3 regions of the Kitasatospora sp. NPDC058162 genome follow, and region 3 is predicted to be linked to each of the others. Evidence: riboswitches for the same ligand, from Rfam matches in the RefSeq annotation. Region 3 holds a riboswitch; each other region holds the start of a gene.
The links. Region 3 has a riboswitch for thiamine pyrophosphate ahead of ACFVXG_RS10885 (purine-cytosine permease family protein). Riboswitches for the same ligand answer to the same signal wherever they lie in the genome.

Region 1: another riboswitch for thiamine pyrophosphate. It lies ahead of thiC (phosphomethylpyrimidine synthase ThiC); the one in region 3 lies ahead of ACFVXG_RS10885 (purine-cytosine permease family protein).
Region 2: another riboswitch for thiamine pyrophosphate. It lies ahead of thiO (glycine oxidase ThiO); the one in region 3 lies ahead of ACFVXG_RS10885 (purine-cytosine permease family protein).

What each region holds. Positions count from the first base shown of each region.
Region 1 covers NZ_JBHVUS010000004.1:170,060-175,668, forward strand. Annotated here, with positions in the region: gene ACFVXG_RS09905 (SRPBCC domain-containing protein) at 1-346, opposite strand, end outside; gene ACFVXG_RS09910 (DUF5994 family protein) at 458-859, opposite strand; gene ACFVXG_RS09915 (hypothetical protein) at 1,005-1,817, opposite strand; gene thiC (phosphomethylpyrimidine synthase ThiC) at 1,965-3,779, opposite strand; TPP riboswitch at 3,774-3,909, opposite strand; gene ACFVXG_RS09925 (DUF5326 family protein) at 4,089-4,289, opposite strand; gene tenA (thiaminase II) at 4,473-5,141, opposite strand; gene ACFVXG_RS09935 (cupin domain-containing protein) at 5,174-5,491, opposite strand.
Region 2 covers NZ_JBHVUS010000035.1:7,581-13,189, forward strand. Annotated here, with positions in the region: gene ACFVXG_RS37300 (polyprenyl synthetase family protein) at 1-972, shown strand, start outside; gene thiE (thiamine phosphate synthase) at 996-1,643, opposite strand; gene ACFVXG_RS37310 (Rv2175c family DNA-binding protein) at 1,643-2,008, opposite strand; gene ACFVXG_RS37315 (NAD(P)/FAD-dependent oxidoreductase) at 2,051-3,250, opposite strand; TPP riboswitch at 3,504-3,616, shown strand; gene thiO (glycine oxidase ThiO) at 3,620-4,795, shown strand; gene thiS (sulfur carrier protein ThiS) at 4,792-5,016, shown strand; gene ACFVXG_RS37330 (thiazole synthase) at 5,020-5,609, shown strand, end outside.
Region 3 covers NZ_JBHVUS010000004.1:388,665-394,273, forward strand. Annotated here, with positions in the region: gene ACFVXG_RS10885 (purine-cytosine permease family protein) at 1-1,245, opposite strand, end outside; TPP riboswitch at 1,238-1,386, opposite strand; gene ACFVXG_RS10890 (S1C family serine protease) at 1,595-3,592, shown strand; tRNA gene ACFVXG_RS10895 (tRNA-Ser) at 3,656-3,743, shown strand; gene ACFVXG_RS10900 (MerR family transcriptional regulator) at 3,874-4,701, shown strand; gene ACFVXG_RS10905 (MFS transporter) at 4,747-5,609, shown strand, end outside.

The DNA.
Region 1 (5,609 bases), 220 kb from region 3:
GGCCGTCACCGAGGTCGGTGAAGGTCAGCGTGGAGTGCATCGCGGTGCCGTCCACCGCCATCGTGAAGGACTCGTCGGGCCGGATCTCGGTGATCCGCGCCTTCAGCGGGTACCGGTCACCGGTGGCCTCGATGACCATGGTGCTGTCGTAGCGCCCGCCCACCTCCGGCTCGATGGTCACCGTGTCCAGCGGCACGTGGGTGCCCACCGGGCCCCAGAAGCGGACGAACTGCTCCGGCTCGACGTACGCCCGGAACACGTCGGCCGGCGTGCCCGGCAGCTCCCGGGTGAGGGTCAGCTCGCCCAGGCCCTCGGTCATCTCGGTCGTCGCAGTCATCTCGGTCATCCCGGTATCCCCTCAGCAATCACATCGTCGCTTGCACAGGGGTAGACCGGAGTCGCGTCGAGAACTCATCGCCCTCCGGGAAAATTCTTCGCGGAGATCCTTCGCCGGCCGTCAGCCGAGCAGGAGCTCCGCGGCCGGGGTGTGGTTCCCGGTCGCCGAGGCGCCGGCCATCGCGGAAGCCGCCGTCGCCGGGGCGGTGCCGGGCGGCACCACCAGCAGCAGGAAGTGGTCCTGGAAGCCCCGGGTGACGCTGATCGTCGCGTCGCTGCCGGTGAACCAGTTGATCTTGATCGTCAGGCCGTTCGCCGCGACCGACCGGGGCACTCCGCTCCACGCCGAGGTGTCCAGACCGACCCGGACGATGCGCCCGAAGTGGGCACCGAGCGCGGTGATCAGGTCCGGCAGTTCCGCCAGCACCCGGTCCGAGCGGGGCCACCAGGCACCGTCGAAGACGCCCTGCCGCGACATCGTCGGCTCGAGCTCCAGCCGCGGCAGCAGCGGAGTACCGGGCACCGTCCACGGCCCTGGAGCGGCGGAGCTGGGGAGAGGAATCGGCATCATCAGGAGCCGCCCGTCCGGTCCACGCGGGACCCATCACGACCCAGGGCGACGTCGGCGCTGATGCCGGTGTACGAAATGTCCTCGGCTGTCTCCCACGCTATTCCGCCACACCCCCGTCCGGACTCCGCCAGACAGCCAGGCCCTCGTACGTGAAGACACAGCGGAGCCCCACCCACTCCTCGGCGTCGTCGCAGCGGAGGGAGCGGTCCGCGAAGGCGGTTCGGAGGTCTTCGAGCGGTATCACCGTGAAGGCCTCGCCCGTCTCCACGGGGAAGTGGCGGACCTCGAGCCAGCCCTCACGCACGTACGGGAGCAGGGGAGCGAGCTGGCGATCGACCCACTCGGAGAGCTCCACGCCGGTCAGCTCGGTCGGCAGGTCCTCCCAGATGCCGAACGGCCCGGTGAGCATGCCGCTGAACTCGGCGGCAGAGATCAGCACCCTCTGTTGCTCGCGGGAGAGCTCGTCCCAGGCGGGCAGACCGTCACCGGTCGGAGCCGGAAGCGCGCTCGCGTGCCACGACTCGCGTGCGGACTCGGTGGCGTGCAGGTCGAACGTCACTGCCGTCTTCGGGCTCCAGAGCCAGTTGGCCGGCTCGGCGAGAACCTCCCGGAGCGCCGGGCCGGTCACCACGGGATCGGTCGGGGCAGCACCGAGCCCCTGCCGGGTCCGGACGGTGAGCAGGCCGCGCTCGACGAGGTCCAGCGCAACCGCAGCCAACTGCGGTACCAGAGCGCGCTGTTCGTCCCGGGTGTAGCTGCGCAGCGGCGGAGCATCGTTCGCCCCGGCCCACCGGAGATCAATTCCGTACTGCTGGGCCGTTCCGGCCAGACACGACTGCCACAGACCACAGCGCATCAGCGTCTGCTCGGCCGGGCTCAAGGCATTCCAGGGCTTCACGGCACGGATCATCCCAGGCACGGCCCCGCGTCACCGAGCGGATTTCCGCGCGGCAACGGCCCTGCCGCCGGACCGGCACCAGCCCGGAGGCCGGAGCCCGCCACCCCGAAGCGCTGCTCCAGGAACCGTCCCTGGAGCAGCGCCTGCGTCGGTGCGATGTCAGTCGGCCAGCGGGAGGTACACCCGGTTGCCCTGGGCGGCGAACTCCTCGGACTTGGCCTGCATGCCGGCCAGCGCCTCAGCGTCGAAGTCGCTGGAGACGGCCGTGGAGCCGTCGCCGTGCTCGTCGCGGATCTTCTGGCTGATCTTCATCGAGCAGAACTTCGGGCCGCACATCGAGCAGAAGTGGGCCGTCTTGGCGGGTTCGGCGGGGAGGGTCTCGTCGTGGAACTCGCGGGCGGTCTCCGGGTCGAGGGCCAGGTTGAACTGGTCCTCCCAGCGGAACTCGAAGCGGGCGTCGGAGAGGGCGTCGTCCCAGGCCTGGGCGCCGGGGTGGCCCTTGGCGAGGTCGGCGGCGTGGGCCGCGATCTTGTAGGTGATCACGCCGGTCTTGACGTCGTCCCGGTTGGGCAGGCCCAGGTGCTCCTTGGGCGTGACGTAGCAGAGCATCGCGGTGCCCCACCAGGCGATCATGGCGGCGCCGATGCCCGAGGTGATGTGGTCGTAGCCGGGGGCGACGTCGGTGGTGAGGGGGCCGAGGGTGTAGAACGGCGCCTCGTCGCAGATCTCCTTCTGGAGATCCATGTTCTCCTTGATCTTGTTCATCGGGACGTGGCCCGGGCCCTCGATCATCACCTGGACGTCGCGCTCGCGGGCGATCCGGCCGAGCTCGCCGAGGGTCTGCAGTTCGGCGAACTGGGCCTCGTCGTTGGCGTCGGCGATGGAGCCGGGGCGCAGGCCGTCACCGAGCGAGAAGGTGACGTCGTAGGCGGCGAGGATGTCGCAGAGTTCCTCGAAGTTGGTGTAGAGGAAGTTCTCCTGGTGGTGCGCCAGGCACCAGGCGGCCATGATCGAGCCGCCGCGCGAGACGATGCCGGTCTTGCGGCGCGCGGTGAGCGGGACGTACCGCAGCAGCACGCCGGCGTGGACGGTCATGTAGTCGACGCCCTGCTCGCACTGCTCGATGATGGTGTCCCGGTAGACCTCCCAGCTCAGCTCCTCGGCCTTGCCGTCGACCTTCTCCAGGGCCTGGTAGAGCGGCACGGTGCCGATCGGCACGGGGGAGTTGCGCAGGATCCACTCGCGGGTGGTGTGGATGTTGCGGCCGGTGGAGAGGTCCATGACGGTGTCGGCGCCCCAGCGGGTGGCCCAGGTCATCTTCTCCACCTCCTCCTCGATCGAGGAGGTGACGGCGGAGTTGCCGATGTTGGCGTTGATCTTCACCAGGAAGTTGGTGCCGATGATGGCCGGCTCCACCTCGGGGTGGTTCACGTTGACCGGGATGACGGCGCGGCCGCGGGCCACCTCGTCCCGGACGAACTCCGGCTCCAGGCCTTCGCGCAGCGCCACGAACTCCATCTCCGGCGTCACCACGCCCCGCTTGGCGTAAGCGAGTTGGGTGACGGCGGCGCCACCGCGGCCGCGCAGCGGGCGGCGCGGGCGGCCGGGGAAGACGGCGTCCAGGTTGCGCAGGTTGCCGCCGCGCGGGGAGGTGTGCTTGATCCCGTCGTCCTCGGGGCGCGCCTCGCGGCCGTCGTACTCCTCGACGTCGCCGCGCAGGCGGATCCAGGAGTCGCGCAGGGCGGGCAGGCCGCGGCGCACGTCGGGCTCGTACGCCGGGTCGGTGTACGGGCCGGAGGTGTCGTACAGCGGGACGGTCCGGCCGTTGGTGAGCTGCACCTCGCGGAACGGGACCCGCAGGTCGGGGCGGGATCCGTCGCGGTAGGCCTTGCGCCAGGCCGGGGTCGGGTAGCCCGTGCGCTCGCTGCTGGGGGCGCTCTGGGCAGACTGCGGCTGTGCGTCGAACGTGGTCATCTGACCTCTACTCCCTACGCCGGCATTACCCGGTCCAGGTTCCTGCGGTCGACGCAGCCGTCGGTCCGTCCGTCGACGGTCCGGTCAGCGCCCTCTCAGCCCGGTGCTCCGAGCTCCCGCGTCGCAGGCGGTGTTGCCTGCACATGACGCCCAACACCGTAGCGAGCCGATCGCCGCAGGTCCAGACGGTCTCCGAACGGAACCGGTGGGGAACCGGCGGGGAACCGACCGGGGAAAAGGCCGAGGCCCGGCCCCCGCGGACGGGGTGCCGGGCCTCCGGGAGTGCTCCGCGCGGCGCGCGGAGCGGGGTCAGCCCTTGGCGGCCTTCTTGACCAGGATCACCACGGCGGCGGCGATGCCGACGACCACCAGCAGCTTGATCACGATGCTCAGCAGGGCGCCGACCACGCCGAACACGAAGGCGATGATGTTCCAGGCCAGCACCAGGACCAGCACCGGGATGACGATGTTGCGCACCCAGGAGGGCAGCGACTTCCAGAGCTCAGCCATGTCGGTTCCTCTTCTCCCCTCGGGTCGGCCGCCGTCCGGTAACCGCATCCCGCTTGCTTTCGATGCTTCGATCGTACGGTGGCGCGGGCGCCGTAACGAGGGCCAACGGCCCGGAGAGAACCCCTAGATCACCCCGATCCGACCCCCCGGGGGGACCCCCGAGAAACGGCGGGGGGTGCCGGATCAGACCGGCCAGCGCTCCCCGCGCCAGGCGGCGTCCCAGAACATCCACTCGTAGCGCGAGGTGGTCCCGAAGTGCTCGACCACCCGGCGGCGTTCGGCCGCCGAGAGCTCCTCGCCGAGCCGGTCGGTGAGCGCCAGCACCCGGCGGACCACGGACTGGAAGGCCTCGTCGCCGTAGGTGGCGATCCACTTGGCGTACAGCGGGTCGGGGGAGCCCTGGGCGAGCAGTGCCTCGCCGACCCGGGCGTAGATCCAGTAGCACGGCAGCACCGCGCCGAGCGCCTCGGCGAAGGAGCCGCCGTAGACGGTGGCCAGCAGGTAGCTGGTGTAGGCGCGGGTGGTCGGCAGCACCGGTTCGGCGGCGGCCTCGGCGGCGGTGCCGCCGAAGGCGGTCAGGAACTCGGCGTGCATGCCCTGCTCGGCGGCCAGCGCGCCGACCGCGTCGTCGGCGAAGGCCCGGACGTCCGCCTCGCCGGGGGCCTTGGCGGCGCAGACGGCGAGGGCGCGGGCGTAGTCGCGCAGGTAGTGCGAGTCCTGGACGACGAAGTGGCGGAAGGCCTCGCGCGGCAGGGTGCCGTCGGTGAGGCCGCCGATGAAGGGGTGGGCGAGGATCTCGGCGTAGATCGGCTCGATCGACGCCCAGAGCTCGTCGGTGAGGCTACGGGTCATGCGAACGACCATAACGACCGTGGGGCCGGTCCTCAGTCCTCCGGCGGGGAGAACACCACCAGCACCCGCAGTTCCTCGGTGATGTGGTGGAACCGGTGCGGGGTGCCGGCCGGGACGTACACCACGGTGCCGCGCCCGACGGTCGTGGTCTCGGCGCCGACCGTCAACTCGGCGCGGCCGCTGATCACCTGGTAGATCTCGTCCTGGTCGTGCGCGGTCTGGGTGTCGGTGTCGCCGGGGGCGAGCGCGTACAGCCCGGCGGACATCCGCGGTTCGCGCAGGAACCGCAGGTACGCACCGTCGTTGGCCGCCCGCTCGGCGTCCAGTTCGTCCAGCCGGAACACCTTCACCGCTGCCGTCCTCCTTCGTCCGTCACCACCGCCGCGGCCGCCGGGCCCCCGCCCGTCGGCTCCGCCCCGTCCACCTCCAGGACCAGGGGCATTCAACACCAACTCGTCCGATGGGAGC
Region 2 (5,609 bases), on a different contig from region 3:
GCCGCCGACGCCCTGCGCGACTTCCTGCTGGACGGCGGCAAGCGGCTGCGCCCGGCCTTCTGCTACTGGGGCTGGCGCGCCGCGGGCGGCCCCGCCGACGGCGAGGGGATCGCCAACGCGGCGGCCGCGCTGGAGCTGCTGCAGGCCAGCGCCCTGGTGCACGACGACCTGATGGACCGCAGCGACACCCGCCGCGGCCTGCCCTCGGTCCACCGCCGCTTCGAGGCGCTGCACCGGGACAGCGGCTGGCGCGGCGACCGCGAGCAGTACGGCGCCTCGGCCGCGGTGCTGCTCGGCGACCTGCTGCTGATCTGGTGCGACGAGCTGTTCCTGCGCTCCGGCCTGGACCCGGCCGCGGTGCTGGCCGCCAAGCCGAGGTTCGACCTGATGCGCACCGAGGTCATGCTCGGCCAGTACCTGGACGTGCTGGAGCCGGTGGCCGGCGACTCCGCCGACGAGGGCGCGCTGGAGCGGGCGCAGACCGTCCTGCACTACAAGTCGGCGAAGTACACGATCGAGCGGCCGCTCCAGGTCGGCGCCCTGCTGGCCGGGGCCGGGCCGGAGCTGGTCGAGGCGCTCGGCGCCTTCGGGCTGCCGCTGGGCGAGGCCTTCCAGCTGCGGGACGACCTGCTCGGTGTGTTCGGCGACCCGGCCGTCACCGGCAAGCCCGCCGGGGACGACCTGCGCGAGGGCAAGCGCACCCTGCTGGTCGCGCACGCGATGCGCGCCCTGCCGCAGGCGGACGCACGGCACCTGGACGCCCGGCTCGGCGCGCCGGACCTGGCCGCCGAGGAGGTCGCCGGGCTGCGCGAACTGGTCGCCCGCAGCGGGGCGCCCGAGCTGGTGGAGGCCCGGATCGAGGAGCTGATGCGTGAGTCGCTGGCGGCGCTGGCCGCCGCGCCGCTCGCCGACGAGCGGGCCCGTACGGTGCTGCTGGCGCTGGCCGAGGCCGCCACCGTCCGCAAGTACTGAGCGACGGCGACGGCCCTCGAAGCCTAAGCGCGCACCCGGCGGGCGAGCTCGGCGGCGGCGGCCCGCGGATCGTCCGCCGCGGTGATGGCCCGGACCACGACGATCCGGCGGGCGCCGGCGGCCAGCACCTCGTCCAGGTTGCCGAGGTCGATCCCGCCGATCGCGAACCACGGCCGGTCGGTGGCCTGCTTCGCCGCGTACGAGACCAGTTCGAGGCCCGGCGCGTGGCGGCCCGGCTTGGTCGGGGTCGGCCAGACCGGGCCGGTGCAGAAGTAGTCCACGCCGGGCTCGGCGACCGCCGCGTCCACCTCGGACTCGGCGTGGCAGGAGCGTCCGATCAGCACGTCCTCGCCGAGGATCGCCCGGGCGGCCGGCACCGGCAGGTCGTCCTGGCCGAGGTGCAGCACGTCCGGCCGGGCCGCGTGGGCGACGTCGGCGCGGTCGTTGACGGCCAGCAGCTTGCCGTGCCGGCGGCAGGCGTCGGCGAAGACCTCCAGGGCCGCCAGCTCCTGCTTGGCCTCCAGGCCCTTGTCGCGGAGCTGGACGATGTCCACCCCGCCGGCCAGGGCCGCGTCCAGGAACTCGGCCAGGTCGCCCTGCTCGCGCCGGGCGTCGGTGCACAGGTAGAGCCGGGCGTCGGCCAGCCGGGCACGCAGCGTGTCCGCCGCCATCAGATCAGCATCGCCTGGGCGCGGCGCTTGACCTCGGTACCACGGTTCTCCCGGAGCGCCTGGATCGGGCTGCCGGGCAGCGACGGGTCCTCGGTGAAGAGCCACTCCAGGATCTCCGCGTCGTTGTACCCGCAGTCCCGCAGGACGGTCAGGGTGCCGGACAGGTGCTTGACCAGGCCCGGACCGTCGATGAACGCCGCCGGGACCTGCAGCGACTTGTTCGGGCCGCGCCGGACGGCGACCAGGCCGCCGCTCTTGACCAGGTCACGCACTTCGGTGACCCGGACCCCCCACTGCTCCGAGATGTCGGGCAGGTACATCCAGTCGGTGACCAGGGCTTCAATCTTGCTTTCGATCTCACTCACGTCACCAGACTGCCACCTCCGCGGCCCGCCGCGCACCAGGCACTACCCCGCGACGGCTCCCTTGAGCGGCACCGAGGGGTCCGCGGCGAGCGCCCGGTCGAGCACCGCACCGCGTTCGATCAGCTTCCGGCCCTGGGTGAGGTCGCGCGGCCGGTCCACGGTCAGCAGGGCGCTCGGCGCCCCGTCGCGCAGCCAGAGCACCGACCAGGCGGCGTCCCGCGGGCTGCCGCGCCACAGCAGTTCGTCGCCCTCGGCGTGCCGACCGGCGTACTGGACCATCCGCCCGAACTGCTCGGACCAGAAGTACGGCACCGGGTCGTACGGCGCGTCCGCCCCGAGCACGGCGTCGGCCGCCGCCCCGCCGGACTGCAGCGCGTGGTCCCAGTGCTGCACGGCCAGCCGGGCGCCGGAGCGGGCCGACGGGTAGCTGACGCAGTCCCCGGCCGCGAACACCCCGGGCAGACCGGTGCGCAGCCGCCCGTCCACCACGACCGCGCCGGCGGCGTCCAGCTCGACGCCCGAACCGGCCAGCCAGCCGGTCGCGGGCCCGGCTCCGATGCCGACCACCACCTCGTCGGCCGGCAGGTGGGAGCCGTCGGCCAGCAGCACCGCCCCCGGCTCGACGGCGGCCACGCCGACCCCGCAGCGCAGCTCGACCCCGGCCTCGGCGTACCAGGCGGCCATCGCCGAGCCGACCTCGGTCGGCAGCGCGCCCGGCACCGGCGCCGGACCGGCCTCGACCACGGTCACCGCGCAGCCGGCCTGGCGCGCGGCGGTGGACACCTCGGCCCCGATCCAGCCCGCGCCGACCAGCACCAGCCGCAGCCCGGGGCGCAGCAGGGCGCGCAGCGCCAGGGCGTCGTCCAGGGTGTGCAGCAGGTGCGCGCGCTCGGCCCCGGGCAGGGCGCGCGGGGTGGCGCCGGTGGCGATCACCAGGGAGTCGTACGGCAGGTCGCCGCCGTCGGTGTGCAGCACGCCCGGGGTCAGGCCGGTGGCGCGGCGGCCGGTGAGCAGCTCGATGCCGAGCTGCCCGTAGTCGATGTCCAGGGTGGTGGCGTCGGCCTTGCCGAGCAGCACGTCCTTGGAGAGCGGCGGCCGGTCGTACGGCGCGTGCCGCTCCTCGCCGACCAGGACGATCCGCCCCCGCCAGCCGCCCTGCCGCAGCCTCAGGGCGCACTGCGCCCCGGCCAGCCCGGCTCCGACGACGACGACCACCCGGTCCGTTCCGCTCAGCTCTGCCACGCCCGTCACTGTACCCAGCGCCGCCGGTGCCCCCGCGCCCGTCTCACCCCTCACACGGCCCTTCGGCCAGGCTGACCCCCGGCGTTAAGACCGACCGGCACATGGTGGGTGGAGGAAGGAGCGGCGTCCGGGCCGAGTCTGGCAAGGCGGAGGAGGGAGTAGCAGCGGAGCTGCGACGACCGACGACAACGCAGTCCAGGCGACAGCCCGGGCGGCGTGACGCCGCCCACCATGTGCCGGTCGGTCTAAGGTGGTGGCACCACACGGGAGCCCGGCGGACCGGGCTGAGAGGCGGGCTGACACGGCCTGCGACCGTCCGAACCTGATCCGGGTCATACCGGCGAAGGGAGAAGAGCAGCTTTGTCACGCATGCCATCGGGCAGCCGCGCCGACGTGCTGGTGATCGGCGGGGGCGTCATCGGCCTCGCCGTCGCCTGGCGCGCCGCGCAGCGCGGGCTGCGGAACGTGATCGTGGTCGACCCCGGCCACGGCCGGGGGGCGGCCGGCGTCGCCGCCGGGATGCTCGCCCCGGTCACCGAGCTGCAGTACGGCGAGGAGCCGCTGCTGCACCTGGGGATGGCCTCCAACCGGCGGTACGAGGGCTTCGCCGCCGAGCTCACCGAGGCCAGCGGCGGCCTGGACACCGGCTACCGCCGGTGCGGCACCATCGCCGTCGCGCTGGACTCCGACGACCGCGCGGAACTGCGCGAACTGTACGCCTTCCACCAGCGGCTGGGCCTGGACTCCAGCTGGCTGACCGGCCGGGAGGCCCGCCGGCTGGAGCCGATGCTCGCCCCCGGGGTGCGCGGCGGCCTGCACGCCGCGGACGACCACCAGGTCGATCCGCGCCGGCTGCTCACCGCCCTGGTCGCCGCCTGCGAGCGGGCCGGCGTCCGGCTGCACCGGGCCGAGGCCGTCGAGCTGCTGGTCGACGGCGGCCGCGCGGTCGGCGCCCGGCTGGACGACGGGGAGTCCGTGGCCGCCGAGCAGGTGGTCCTCGCCGCCGGCCCGCACAGCCACCGGCTGCCCGGCCTGCCCGAGGGGGTGCTGCCCGCGGTGCGCCCGGTGAAGGGGCAGATCGTCCGGCTGCGGATCCCGGAGGCCTACCGGCCGTTCCTGTCCCGCAACGTCCGCGCGGTGGTGCGCGGCCGGCACCTGTACCTGGTGCCGCGGGAGAACGGCGAGCTGGTGATCGGCGCGACCACCGAGGAGCAGGGCTACGACACCACCGTCACCGCCGGCGGGGTGTACGAACTCCTGCGTGACGCCCACGAGTTGGTCCCGGGGATCACCGAACTCCCGCTCGTCGAGACCTCCGCCGGGCTGCGCCCCGGCTCGCCGGACAACGCCCCGCTGCTGGGCCCGACCGACCTGCCCGGACTGGTCGCCGCCACCGGCCACTACCGCAACGGCGTCCTGCTCACCCCGGTGACCGCCGACCTGCTCGCCGACTACCTGGCGACCGGCGAAGTCCCCCAGCCGGCAAGGCCGTTCGCGCCCACCCGGTTCTCCCCCGCATCCCCCGTCGCGAAGGCCTCCGCATGACCGAGATCGCCCTGACCGAGATCGACCTGACCGTCAACGGCGAGCCCCGCCGGGTGCCCGCCACCACCACCCTCGCCGAACTGGTGGCCACCGTCAGCGCCGCCAACACCGGTGTCGCCGCCGCCCTCAACGAGGCCGTGGTGCCGCGCAGTTCGTGGCCCGGGACGACGCTGGACAGCGGCGACCGGATCGAGATCCTGACCGCCGTCCAGGGAGGCTGAACCATGGCCGACGACCTGCTGACCATCGCCGGGACGACCTTCTCCTCCCGGCTCATCATGGGCACCGGCGGTGCGCCGAGCCTGGAGGTCCTGGAGCGCGCCCTGCTCGCCTCCGGCACCGAGCTGACCACCGTGGCCATGCGCCGGGTCGACGCGGGCACCCAGGGCTCCGTCCTGGACGTGCTGACCCGCAACGGCATCCGGGTGCTGCCCAACACGGCCGGCTGCTTCACCGCCGGCGAGGCCGTGCTGACCGCCCGGCTGGCCCGCGAGGCGCTCGGCACCGACTGGGTGAAGCTGGAGGTGATCGCCGACGAGCGCACCCTGCTGCCGGACCCGATCGAGCTGCTGGACGCCGCCGAGACGCTGGTCGACGACGGCTTCACGGTGCTCCCGTACACCAACGACGACCCGGTGCTGGCCCGCAAGCTGGAGGACGTCGGCTGCGCGGCGATCATGCCGCTGGGCTCGCCGATCGGCTCCGGGCTGGGCATCCGCAACCCGCACAACTTCCAGCTGATCGTGGAGGGCGCCGGCGTCCCGGTGATCCTGGACGCCGGCGCCGGCACCGCCTCCGACGTCGCGCTGGCGAT
Region 3 (5,609 bases):
CTGGTAGACGGCGAAGCCCAGCACCCACGGCAGCAGCATCAGCCAGCGGGACGGCGCCCGCTCGGAGAGGTCCCAGCCGTGCCGGCCGGCGCCGAAGAAGTAGTCCACCGCCAGCACCGCCAGCAGCGGCACGAAGACCGAGCCGATCAGGCCGAGGAAGTTGCTGTAGGTGTCGGTGAAGCGGTCGATCCGCAGCGCCAGCACGGTGGTCAGCACGCCGATCCCGCCGCTCAGCACCCGGCGGTCCACCCGCGGCAGCAGGTTCTGCAGCGACATCGCGGTCGAGTAGACGTTGGCGAAGGACTGGTCGGTCTCGCGCAGCACCAGCACCAGCAGGAACAGCCAGCCGGCCCAGACGCCGAGGAAGGAGTCGAAGATCCGGCTCGGGTCGCCGTCGGACTGCAGCAGCGCCATCAGGCCGAGCACGTAGCACCAGACCTGGGCGACGGTGTAGCCGGAGAAGCTGCCCCAGAAGGAGGAGCGCGGGGTGCGCGAGTGCCGGGTGTAGTCGGCGGCCATCGGGACGAAGGAGATCGACACCGCGATCATCGCGTCGGTGGCGCCCAGGAAGCCGTGCCAGTTGCCTGCGCCCGGGTCCGGCACGCCCTGCCGGCCCAGCTGGACGGTGAAGTACACCATCGCGACCCCGACCGCCGCGGCGACGAAGCGGCGCAGCACGGCGATCGAGCCCAGCGGCCAGATCGTCAGGACGGTGGTCAGCGCGCCCGCGAGCAGCACGAACAGCCAGCGGTAGCCGCCGGTGTGGGCGACGGTCTGCGCGCCCGCCGCGATGGTCAGCAGCTCGAACACGCCCCAGCCGACGCACTGGACGATGTTCAGCACGGTCGGCAGGTAGGACAGCCGGGTGCCGAACAGGCCGCGCAGGTTGGCCATCGCCGGGGCGCCGGTGCGGGCGCCGATCAGCGCGGCCACGCCGAGCATCGCGGTGCCGACCGCGGTGCCGGCCACGATCGCCGTCACCGCGGCGGCCAGCGACAGCTCGCTGCCCTTGGCGCCGAGCACGGTCGCGGCGGTGGAGAAGCCGATCAGGCTGACGCCGAGGTTCATCCAGAGCGCGAAGTGGTCCCGGAAGCGCAGGGTGCGCGGCGGCTCGGTGTCGAGGACCAGCGGCGCCTCGACGCGGTGGTCGACCAGCGCGGTGGCCGCGGCCGAACCGGCGGGGTGGTCGGGGAAATCCTTGGACGCGGGCGCGCCCGAAGAAGAGGATGGCGAAGCAGGCGGCATGGCCGATACTCCCTACGCCGGCATTACCCGGACAGGTTCCGGCGGTCAGCGCCCCCTCGACGGTCCGCCGGTCACTGGCCTGGCGTACGGTCGACATGCGCACTCTCAGCCTGGTCGGTCCAAGCTCCCGCGTGTCAGTTTGGAGCGACAGGCTAACCGGCACGGGTACGAACGCCAAAGGCCACGGGGTGCGCGGTCCGCATCGCGGGACGCCGGGCGGGGGTGGGGAGCCCCGGTCGTCGGCGGCGGCTAAGGATTCTTATGAGTTATTCAGAGGGGTCCTTACGGCAATCGAATCGCCGGTGCGAAAAACTATGGTCCTTGGTTCTGTCAGCTATGGAGGTCGTCCGTGAGCACCGAGCGCGAGGTTGGGCCCACCGGGCCGCAGGGGGAGCAGCCCGCGGGGGCTCCGGAGGCGGCGGGTGCCGCGTCCGACGGCACCGCTCAGGGCGGCCACAAGCCGACCATGGCCTTCAGCCGGGTGCCCGAGCCCAAGGCTGAGCCCGTGGCTGAGCCCGCCGACGGGTCCGCGGCTCCGGCCGCCGCCCCGGTCGACGGCGCTCCGGCCGACAGCGGGCACCAGCCGACCATGGCGTTCAGCCGGGTCCCGGAGCCGGCCGTCGAGCCCGCCGTGGCCGAGCCCGCCGCCGTCGAGCCCGCTGTCGTCGAGCCCGCCGTGGCCGAGGCCGCCCCGGTCGAGGGCGGGCACAAGCCCACCGTCGCCTTCACCAAGGTCCCCGCGCCGGAGGCCCCGGCCGCCCCCGCCGTCGAGGAGCCGGCCGTCGACCCGGTCACCGGCTACATCGACGCCCCGCCGCCGGTGCTGCCGCCCGCGCCGCCCGCCGCGCCCGCGCCGGCTCCGGTCGAGGCTCCGGCCCCGGCCGCCGCGCACGCCCCCGCCCCGGCCGCGCCCGCGCTGCCGCCGGGCACCCCGGGCACCAACCCGTACGCGACCCCGACCCACGGCGTGCCCGCCGCCGGCGCCCACGAGGGCTACGGCGTCCCGGCCGCCAACGCGCAGGAGCCGTACGGCGCTCCGGCCGCAGAGCCGTACGGCGCGCCCGCCGCGCACGCCCACCACCCCTTCGGCGCCGGTCAGCCGCTCGGCGGCTGGGGCGCCGGCCACGACGCCGCCTCCGGCGGCGCGGGCTACCCCGGCGGCCCGGGCGGTCCGCTCGGCTACCCGGGCGAGTACCCCGGTGGTCCGGGCGGCCCCGGCGGCCCGCGCAAGAAGCGCGGCGGCCTGGTCGCCCTGCTCGCGGCCGTCGCGCTGGTCGCCGGCATCGCGGGCGGTGCGGTCGGCGTGGTCGCCACCGACCACAACAACAGCAGCAACTCGGCGGACGACCACCGCAGCACCACCGTCCAGGCCAGCAACACCCAGAAGAACGAGCCGATCCCCGGGTCGATCGCCGCCATCGCCAAGACCGCGCTGCCCAGCGTCGTCACCATCAAGGCGCAGAACAGCAGCGAGTCGGGCACCGGTACCGGCTTCGTCTTCGACACCGAGGGCCACATCCTCACCAACAACCACGTGGTCGCGCCGGCCCTCAACGGCGGCAAACTGACCGTCAAGTTCGCCGACGGCACGTCCTACGGCGCCTCCGTGCTGGGCAACGCCGCGGGCTACGACGTGGCCGTGGTCAAGATCGACAACCCGCCGAAGAGCAAGCTGGCACCGCTGCCGCTGGCCGACTCCGACAAGGTCAACGTCGGCGACACCACCATCGCGATCGGTGCGCCGTACGGCCTGGAGTCCACCGTCACCAGCGGCATCGTCAGCGCCAAGGACCGTCCGGTCGCCTCCGGCGACGAGACCGGCTCGCAGGCCTCGTACATGAACGCCCTGCAGACCGACGCCTCGATCAACCCCGGCAACTCCGGCGGCCCGCTGCTCGACTCCAGCGGCGCGGTGATGGGCATCAACTCGGCGATCCAGTCCAACGCCTCCGCCAACGGCCGGGCCGGCAGCATCGGCCTGGGCTTCGCCATCCCGATCAACCAGGCCCGGTGGGTCGCGGACACCCTGATCAAGACCGGCAAGCCGGTCTACGCCAAGCTCGACGTGCTGCGCAACGACGACTACAAGGGCGACGGCGCGCAGATCCAGACCCGCGACGTCCAGGGCCAGCCCGCCGTCACCCCCGGCGGCGCCGCCGACAAGGCCGGCCTCAAGCCGGGCGACGTGATCACCAAGCTCGGCGGCGCGCCGATCGAGAACGGCCCCGCCCTGGTCAGCCGGATCTGGACGCACAAGCCGGGCGAGACCGTCGACGTCGAATACACCCGCAACGGCCAGACCATGACCACCAAGGTCACGCTCGGCCAGCGGGACGGCGATCAGTGACCTCCGGGCGCGCGTAATCGTGTGCACCGAACCCCGCCGGACCCGTTAGGCTGACCTCCGCCTGGAGAGCTGCCCGAGCGGCCTAAGGGAACAGTCTTGAAAACTGTCGTGGCGTGACCCGTCACCGTGGGTTCGAATCCCACGCTCTCCGCTGGTAGGAGAAACCACCTGCTCAGGGCGGGTGCCGACATCGTTCGGCACCCGCCCTCGGTGTTTTCCGGGGCGGACCGGCGGGCGGGGGTTGACCCTGACACCGTGGGAGGCGGTGGAGTGGGGGCACCATGTTGAACATCGGAGACTTCGCCGGCCACGGCCGGGTGTCGGTGCGGATGCTGCGCCACTACGACGCCATCGGCCTGCTCAGGCCCGCCCGGGTGGACCCGGTCACCGGGTACCGCTCGTACGAGGCGGGCCAACTCGCCCGGCTGAACCGGGTGATCGCGCTCAAGGAGCTCGGCTTCACGCTGCAACAGGTCCGGGCCGTTCTGGACGAGCAGCCGGACCCGGCCGAGCTGCGCGGGATGCTGCGGCTGCGGCGGGCCCAGCTCGCCGAGGCGATCGCGGCGGACGAGCGGCGGCTGGCCCGGGTCGAGGCGAGGCTCCGGACGATCGAGAGTGAGGGGACCATGTCCGAGCACGACGTCGTGGTCAAGCCCGTGCCGTCCGTCCGGGCGGCCCAACTGAGCGGTGTGGCCGCGAGTTACGCGCCGGAGGACATCACCCCGGTGATCGGCCCGCTGTTCGAGGAGCTGTGCCGGCGGGTGGCGGAGGCAGGGATCGAGGTGGTCGGCCCGTCCGTCGCCCGGTACGAGGACGCGCCGGAGGGCGACGGCTCGGTGGTCATCCGGGCGGCCCTCCAGATCGCGCCCGCCGTGCGGGACGACCGGGAGGACTTCGAGGTGGTCGACCTGCCGCCGATCGAGGAGGCGGCGACCGTCGTCCACCGCGGCCCGTTGGACGGGGCGGTGGGCAGCTTCCAGGCGCTGGCCCGCTTCATCGAGGAGAACGGCTACCGCTCGACCGGCTACGCCCGCGAGCGCTACCTGGAGACCCCGGACGACGTGTCCGGCTGGGTCGTCGAGCTCCAGGAGCCGGTGGTCCGCAGGTAGCCGACGCTTGCCCTCGACCTGGTCGAGGGTCCTAGCGTCGCCGGCATGACCACTGCCGTTCCCGCCGGCGCGGCCCGGCGCACCGCGCTGCCCCGGCCGTACCTGCTCTGGCTGGCCGGGGCCCAGGCCGGGCTGCTGGGTGACGCCGCGTTGTCCTTCGCCCTCGGCTGGGCCGCCTCCGGGTACGGCGGCGGGGCGGCCGGGCTGGTGCTGACGGCGGTCACCGTGCCCCGTACGGTGCTGGTCCTGCTGGGCGGGGCGGTGGCCGACCGGTTCGGCGCCCGCCGGGTGATGCTCGTCGGGGACGCGCTGATGCTGGTGGTGACCGCCGGGCTGGCGCTCGCGGTGGCCGGCGACCGGGGCGTGCCGCTGTGGCTGCTGGTCGGGGCGGCCGGGGTGACCGGGACGGTCGACGCGTTCTACCTCCCGGCGAGCGGCTCGATGCCGTGCCGGCTGGTGCCCGCGGACCGGCTGCCCCGGGCCCTCGCGCTGCGACAGGCCGGCGGGCAGTGCGCGGTGCTGCTCGGGGCGCCGCTGGGCGGCCTGCTGGTCGCCGGGGGCGGGCTCGCGGGTGCGGCGGCGGTGGACGCGGCGAGCTTCGGGGCCGTGCTGCTGGTGCTGCTGCGGGTCCGGCCGGGGGAGCGGCCCGTCCCCGCTCCTGCTGTCGCCCGGCAGGCGGGCCTGGTGCGGGAGGCGTGGTCGGGCGTCCGGCTGGCCCTGGGCGATCCGCTGCTGCGGGCCGCGCTGCTGCTCACCGGGGCCGCCGCCGGGGCGCTGCTGCCGGTGGTGTCGCTGCTGGGCCCGCTGCTCGCCCGGGCGCACGGCTGGGCGGCGGGCACGGCCGGGCTGGTGACCGCCGGTCAGGCGGCGGGGGTGCTCGCGGTGGCGGCCACGGTCGCCTGGCGCGG